2 regions of the Rhodococcus sp. PD04 genome follow, and region 2 is predicted to be linked to the other one. Evidence: riboswitches for the same ligand, from Rfam matches in the RefSeq annotation. Region 2 holds a riboswitch; the other holds the start of a gene.

The links. Region 2 has a riboswitch for cyclic di-AMP ahead of U9J23_RS14610 (C40 family peptidase). Riboswitches for the same ligand answer to the same signal wherever they lie in the genome.
Region 1: another riboswitch for cyclic di-AMP. It lies ahead of U9J23_RS04405 (resuscitation-promoting factor Rpf1 domain-containing protein); the one in region 2 lies ahead of U9J23_RS14610 (C40 family peptidase).

Annotation. Positions count from the first base shown of each region.
Region 1 covers NZ_CP142143.1:941,626-945,469, reverse strand. The annotation lists gene U9J23_RS04425 (DUF2771 domain-containing protein) at 1-269, shown strand, start outside; gene U9J23_RS04420 (cold-shock protein) at 339-746, opposite strand; gene U9J23_RS04415 (hypothetical protein) at 940-1,182, shown strand; gene U9J23_RS04410 (YccF domain-containing protein) at 1,179-1,571, shown strand; cyclic di-AMP (ydaO/yuaA leader) riboswitch at 1,859-2,033, shown strand; gene U9J23_RS04405 (resuscitation-promoting factor Rpf1 domain-containing protein) at 2,044-2,634, shown strand; gene U9J23_RS04400 (hypothetical protein) at 2,790-2,978, opposite strand; gene U9J23_RS04395 (helicase-associated domain-containing protein) at 3,038-3,844, shown strand, end outside.
Region 2 covers NZ_CP142143.1:3,166,401-3,170,244, reverse strand. The annotation lists gene U9J23_RS14615 (DEDD exonuclease domain-containing protein) at 1-1,298, opposite strand, end outside; cyclic di-AMP (ydaO/yuaA leader) riboswitch at 1,750-1,914, shown strand; gene U9J23_RS14610 (C40 family peptidase) at 1,930-2,511, shown strand; gene U9J23_RS14605 (C40 family peptidase) at 2,786-3,829, shown strand.

The DNA.
Region 1 (3,844 bases), 2.2 Mb from region 2:
ACGTGCCGGCCGGCTACCCGCTGCAGCTGTCGCTTCCGTCGGAGATCGCCGATGCGCCGTGGCGCATCATCACCGTCTACGGCGACACGCAGACCGGGCAGACCTACATCGACGGCGCGATGTTCGAGGCCGGTGCGCGTCGCACCCTCACCGTGAAGAGCTCCCCGGAGCTGCAGCTGCTCGGAGTCGAGATCCAGTTGCCGTCGGCCGTGGTCGACGAGGCCGGTGAACCGATCGCGCACGCCGTGTGGGCCGTCAAGACGTTCTGAGGTCCCGACCCCGCATACGACGACGGGCCGTCCTCGCACATGGCGAGGGCGGCCCGTCGTGGTTCGTCCCTAGTGGTCGAGCTCGCGTGCGATCGCCCGCATGACCTCGGAGATACGCTGCCCGGTCTTGCGGTCGGGGTAGCGCCCGCGCCGCAGATCGGGCTGGACCGCCACTTCGAGCAGCTTGATCATGTCCTCGACCATGCCGTGCAGCTCGTCCGGCGCGCGGCGCTTCTGCTGCGCGGGAGCCTCGCGGCGGCCCTGCCGCAGCGTGGGCTGCTCGAGGAGCTCGACCTTCAGCGCCTGCGGTCCCCGGCGGCCCACCGCCATACCGAACTCGACGCGCTGGCCGGGCTTGAGCGCTTCCACTCCCTCCGGGAGCGCCGAGGCACGGACGTAGACGTCCTCACCCTCGTCCTGGGACAGGAAGCCGAAGCCCTTCTCGACGTCGTACCACTTCACCTTGCCGGTCGGCACCGCGCTCACCTGCTCCTCGACAGCTGTGCCCCAAGCGGGGCAACCCGTTCATCATGCAAAACAACGCGCCCCGGCTCGGTCGAGCGGGACGCGTAGACACCTGTCAGTGTACCCGCAGAGGTGGGTCCACCCCCGAATCGTCTTCCCGCTCCCGGACGTCACCGTTCGCCTCCGCGGCGACTACCGTGGTCACGTGGGTACTTCATCTTCGGATTCGTCTGCCGCCCCGCGTAACGGCCTCCTGAAGGCCGCGATCGCCTGCTTCGTCGTCGGCGTGGTGGCGGTCCTCGCCATCTTCCTCACGCCGGCGCTCACCGACGGCAGCCCCGGGCTCGTGCTGTATCTGTTGACCCTCGCATGGCCGTTGGGATTCGCCCTCGCCATCGCCTTCGCGCTGCGCTCGGGCCGGCGCGCTCGGAACGGAGACCGGACATGAGGATCCTGCTCAACATCATCTGGCTGATCTTCGGCGGGCTGTGGCTCGCGCTCGGTTACTTCGCGGCCGGTCTGATCTGCTGCATCCTCATCATCACCATCCCGTTCGGCATCGCGTCGTTCCGGATCGGCATCTACGCGCTGTGGCCGTTCGGCAAGACGACGGTCGAGAGGCCGACCGCCGGCGCCATGTCGCTGATCGGCAACGTCATCTGGATCCTGGTGGCCGGCATCTGGCTGGCCCTCGGCCACATCGCCACCGCGATCGCCATGGCCGTCACGATCATCGGCATCCCGCTCGCCGTCGCGAACCTGAAGATGATCCCGATCTCCCTGATGCCCCTGGGGAGGGAGATCGTTCCTGTGGATGCCCGCCCGAGTTACATGTGATCTTTCTCACATAACAAGCGGATAACGGGCGGGACTCGAAACGGATTTTCGGGTACCCGAACCCCACTACCTGGGACTTTATTCCCTGGTCTGCGCCGCGCACGTCCGTCGCCACGCGAATCGGCGCGTTATCAATTGGTGACACTTCGCCCTCGGAACCGTTACCGTCATGTCCGGTCGAACCGCCTGGCTCGACCGGTCCGGAACCGCCGCGCCAAATTCCTGTCCCGTGGTTCCGGAAGTCCCGACGAACGATCCACAGGGGACAGGAAACGGGGGACCCACCGGTCTCCCAGGAACCGATCGGCCCACAGCCGGACGGTGTCCAGGAGGCCCGGGCCGACGCAACCGCGACGGTCCTCGGGGTGAAGCCGAAGGCGCTCCCAACGGAGCGACACGGCCGGGCAACCTCTTCAGCCCGAACCCGACAGCTGACCTCGTAGGTGCGTACGGAGAGGAACACGGAACCGACATGAGCGGACGCCATCGCAAGCCCACCAATACCGGTCGTACCGTCGCGAAGTTCGCGCTGACGGGTGCAGTCCTCGGCGTCACGGGTGTCGCGTTCAGCGGCACCGCCGCTGCCGCTCCCGACTCCGACTGGGACCGCCTCGCACAGTGCGAGTCCGGCGGCAACTGGGGCATCAACACCGGCAACGGCTACCAGGGCGGCCTGCAGTTCTCGCCGAGCACCTGGAACGCCTACGGCGGCCAGGAATACGCTGCCACGGCCCACCAGGCCAGCCGCGAACAGCAGATCGCCGTCGCCGAGCGTGTCCTCGCCGGCCAGGGTTGGGGCGCATGGCCCTCCTGCTCGTCGAGCCTCGGACTGTCGAGCGCGCCCACGCAGCGCTCCGTCGACGCCGCCCCCAGCGCTCCCGCCGAGACCCCGGCGCCCGCCATCCAGAACGCTGTCCCGCAGCTTCCGGAGACCCCCGCTCTCCCCGCCGAGGTCCAGGGCATCCTGGCCGGCTTCGAGCAGGGCGTCGCCGCACTCCAGGACGCCGGCGTCGAGCTCGACCCGAACATCCTGGACGCCGTTCGCGCGGTGCTCCCGCAGTAACACCCCGAACATCCCGGAAGGGCCCCGCACCGATCACGGTGCGGGGCCCTTCCGCATATGCGGACGAGCTCGTTCCTCCCTCACACGACGACGCCCGGCCCCACGAAGGGACCGGGCGTCGTACGGAAGAGCCTGTTCGGTGATCCGCGATCGGATCAGCGGTTGATCACCGTCTTCGGATGCGTGTAGGGCAGGTCCTCGACCGGCAACGGGAACACGGTGTCCTCACCGTACGGGGAGAGCGGACCGGAACGCGTGGACGACAGTTCGGTGACAGCGTGCTCACCGTCGGCCAGCTCGGGCCATCCGTGGTCGACGTAATGCTTTTTCGAAGAGGTAGCCATGCGCTCATTTTGGCAGGTGAGTTCGGGGCCTGCTACCGCAGGTCTCTAATCTGGAGGGGATGTCCCCGACCACGCCCGCTCCCGACACCGCCACGGACTCCCTCGCCCGCTGGCTGGCAGGTCGACGCGACACGGATCTGGCCGCCACGCTGCGCGCCCGTCCCGATCTCGTGGTGCCGCCGCCGGCGAGCATGAACGTGCTCGCGAGCCGAGCGCAGCAACGCGCCTCGGTCTTCCGTGCGGCCGACGAACTCGACACCGCCGCCTTCGGGATCATCGAGGTCCTGGCCCGTCTCGGAGCGGTGGACACCCCCGTCTCCCGCGCCGCCGTGCTCGACGAAGTCTCCGGCCGCATCAGCGCGAGGAATCTCGACCGGATCCTGTCCACCCTGCGCTCGCTGCTGCTCGTGTGGGGTTCCACCGACGAGCTGCGTCTCGTCGCCGCCGCCGTGGACGCCGTTCCGTGGCGCGTCGGACGCACCGGCGACGTCACCGGACCGTCCCGGCAGGAACTCGACGACCTCCTCGCGGCCCTCCCGCCCGAACAGCGGAGCATCCTCGACACCCTGTCGCGCACGTCCCCGATCGGCCGGACCCGCGACGCCGCACCGGACACTTCCGCCGACCGGCCCGTGCAGAAACTGCTCGCCGCCGGGCTGCTCTTCCGTATCGACGACGAGACCGTCGAACTCCCCCATCGGGTGGGCCAGGCGCTGCGCGACGACGCCCCCTTCGATCCGGCGGCGCTCGCTCCCCCGCGCGCACCGAAACCCACCCGCTCGACCGCCGACGTCAACGCGACCGCTGCCGGTGCCGCCCTCGAACTGCTGCGGCACTGCGAGGACGTTCTCGACACTCTCGGGGCG
Region 2 (3,844 bases):
TTCTCGAACAGCTGGTCGCGCACGAGGGCGTCGAGGCGCTCCTGCGCCGTTTCGACGGCATCGTCGGCGGTCCCGCGGACGACCGCGCGCGCACGCTCGACCTGGGCCGCGTAGGCGGAGGCGTCCTGGACCCCGAAGGAGGCTGCGGCGCAACCCCCGACGGCGACGGGCGGGCAGCGGTCGCCGTGGCGGGCCGTACGGCCGATCCTGCGCGTGCACGTGCGCAGACCGCACATCTCCGCGAGCAGTGCCGCGACATCCGCGGCGTCGGCGCGCACCGAGAACGGGCCGACCGAGTCGGGTCCGGGGGTGCGGCTCACGGCGAAGCGCGGGAACGCCTCGTCGGTGAGGATGATCCACCAACCGCGCATCGGATACTTCGACCGGCGGTTGTAGGGAGGGGTGTGGGCCGCGATCAATCGGAGTTCGCGGACGCCGGCCTCGAGCCCGTGGGCGCATTCGACGTGATCGATGCGTGTGGTGAGCGCGACCATCTCGCGCAACCGCGGTCGCGTCTCGGAGCCCGTGAAATAAGTACGGACACGCCGGTGCAGGTCGACCGCCGTGCCGACGTACAGCACTTCGTCGGACGGGCCGCGGAACATGTAGACGCCCGGTTTGCGCGGCAGATGCGCGGCGAGTGCGCGTTTGGCCCTCTGCTCGGCGGTGACCACCGGCATGTAGTCGCGCAGCTCGGTGAGGCTGTGGACGCCCTGGTTGCCGACCCGTTCGATGAGGGCGTGCAGGACGTCCACGGTGGCGCGTGCGTCGTCCAGGGCGCGGTGGGTGGGCACGGTGGAGACCCGGAACAGTTCGGCCAGCGCGGACAGCTTCACCGACGGCGCTTCGTCGCGTCCGAGGACGCGGCGGGCCAGTTTGACGGTGCACAGCACCTGGAAGCGGGGCCACGCGAGTTCGCACTGCGCCGTGGCCGCCTTGAGGAAGCCGACGTCGAATCCGGCGTTGTGTGCGACGAGCACCGCTCCGGACGCGAATTCCAGGAAGGCGGGCAGCACCTCCTCGATCTTGGGAGCCGCATAGACCATCGCGGTGGTGATGCCGGTGAGCTGCACGATGTACGGGGGGATGGGTCGCCCCGGATCGACGAGGGTCGCGAACTCGCCGAGCACCTCGCCCCCGCGGATCTTCACCGCGCCGATCTCTGTGATGGCGTCCTCGGCTGCCTTCCCGCCCGTCGTCTCGAGGTCGACGACGACGAAGGTGGTCTCGCGCAGGGGAGTGTCGAGCTCGTCGAAACCGAGTTGCACGCCGAGGGCGGATGGTTGCGGCGAGGTCATGCGGCAGAGCCTAGGAAGCGTCACCGACACGCCGCCGAGCGGGCTTCGGAGCGGGGTTCGGAGCACGGGGGAGACGAGGATCACACTGCGTTCTTTTCGGCTCGATGAGGGGTATGCGGAGGCCGGAAAACAGACCGATCGGCCTCCGAGAACGACAATCCGGCGAATCGGGCGCATCGCCTCCTCGACGGTCGGTGAGTCAGGGCGCCCTGACCTGGTTCTTCCGGAAAGGACTCGGGTGAAACGGGCGCCGGGCCTCCTTCGGGCGGAGGTGCGTCGAACAGTGGCCGTTACCGCGCCGTTATCGGACCGTTGCCCCGCGGCGGCATTCCCCCAGGAGCGGGCCGAAACGGTCGGGCTGCACGGCGAGGCGGTCGACTTCACCGATGCCGTTTCGTAATCTTTTCGAGACCGAGCGGAGAGTTTTCCGCCCCACCCCCGGGTCGGAGCCGCACGGTTACCGCCTAATCGCTTCTCTCGTCTGTGGGAGCAGTGAGCCGGGGACCCACACGTAGTACTCGGGGTGAATCCCCTCCGCCGCTCGCGGGGAGGGGTAGGGCTGATCTTCCGGCCCGAACCCGTCAGCTAACTCGGTCGGCGGGTGAACGGAAGAAACGGAGAACGTCCCCTCGTGGTTTCGAACAACAGCAAGCGCACCGTCCGGCGCGCACTCGTCGCCGGTGCCATTGCTCTCGGAGCAGTCACCGTCTCGGCCGGCCCGGCGATGGCCGAGCCGATCAACATTCCCGGTGTCGGAACGTTCGACCTCCCGGCCGGTGTGACCGTGCCGCCGGAGATCGCCAACATCGTTCCGCCGGCCCCCGAGGCGGCCCCCGCGCCTCAGGCCGGTTCCTTCACCGCCCCCTTCAGCTCGGTCGGCCAGCGCGCTGCCGACGCCGCACAGTCGAAGATCGGTGCCCCCTACGTCTACGGCGCTGCCGGCCCGAGCTCCTTCGACTGCTCGGGTCTCGTGCAGTGGGCCTACAAGCAGGCCGGTCTGAGCGTCCCGCGCACCAGCTACGAGCAGGCCTCCGCCGGTGCCCCGGTGGACGTCGCGGCTCTGCAGCCCGGTGACGTCGTGTCGTTCTACGGCGGCAGCCACACCGGCATCTACATCGGCGGCGGCAACATCGTGCACGCCTCCACCTCGAGCCAGCCGGTCAAGATCGCACCGCTGAACTCGATGCCCGTCGACGGCGCCCGTCGCTTCTGATCGGTCGGCGCCCGTCGCTTCCGATCGGGCTGAGCACCCCCGCTCCAGCGCCGACGCACTGCCCGAGGAGGGTGGGTCCGGTACGTACCGGACCCACCCTCCTCGTGTGTCTGCATGTCCCTGCCGATGCGCGAACTGCTTGCACAAACGGCCGCTGCGTGGGAGGGCTACTCGCAGGTAGACACAAACCTATGCAATTCCGTAACCTGATCGAGACCTTTGGGAAAGGATGCGAGCCCACGTGGTTTCCGACAGGACGAAGCACCTCGTACGAGTGCAGGACAGGCGACGGACCGGCCGTCCGGCGCTCGTCGTAGCCCTCGTGATGATGGTCCTCGGTTTCACCCTGGCGCCGGCGACGGCGCAACCCGCAGGGGAGAGCCCGGCAGCACGCCTCGAGCACCTCGCGGATCTGTCGCGTCGCAGCGAACAGGCCACCGAGGCGTTGCACGCCGCCGGGGCGGATCTCGAAGCGAAGGTCGCTGCGCAGCACGAGGCCGAGGTGCGTGCCGGCCAGGCCGACGACGCGCTCGGCGCCGCTCGCGCCGAGATCGCCCGCTTCAAGCCCACCGTCGACAAGCTCGCGCGGGCCAACTACCGCGGTGCGCGCACCAACCGGCTGTTCGCCGTCATGGTGAGCGACTCGCCCCAGCAGATGCTCGACCAGATGGTCCTGCTCGACGTCCTGGGCGAGCAGACCTCGCGTGAGGTCGAGGGCTTCCGGGCGGCCACCGCCGCTGCGGCCGAGGCGGCCGTCGCCGCGCAGCATGCCGCCGACGAGGCGCGTGCCGCCGCCGAGCAGGCCCAGACCCTCCGCGACGAACTCCAGCGGCGACAGGCCGAACTCGAGGAGCAGATCGAAGGGGTCCTGAACGCCTTCGAGGCGCTGAGCGACGCGGAGAAGGCCGAACTCGCCGGCACTCCCTTCCCTCCGGGCCTCGACGCCGAGAAGATCCTGCAGCACCTCGTCCCCGGCAGCAACGGCGCCGCGCTCCGCGCCGCCCTGTCGCGGATCGGCTCGCCGTACGTGTGGGGCGCGACCGGCCCCGACCAGTTCGACTGCTCGGGACTGATGGTGTGGGCGTACAACCAGGTCGGCAAGTCGCTGCCCCGGTCGAGTCAGGCCCAGGCGCAGGGCGGCATCCCCGTCTCCCGCGACAATCTGCAGCCCGGCGACCTCGTGATCTTCTACGACGACGCCTCCCACGTCGGCATGTACGTCGGCGACGGCAACATGGTGCACGCGTCGACCTTCGGTGTGCCGGTGAAGGTGCAGTCGATCGATCGCTTCCCGTTCCACAGCGCCCGGAGGTACTGATCGGGTAGAGGCGGG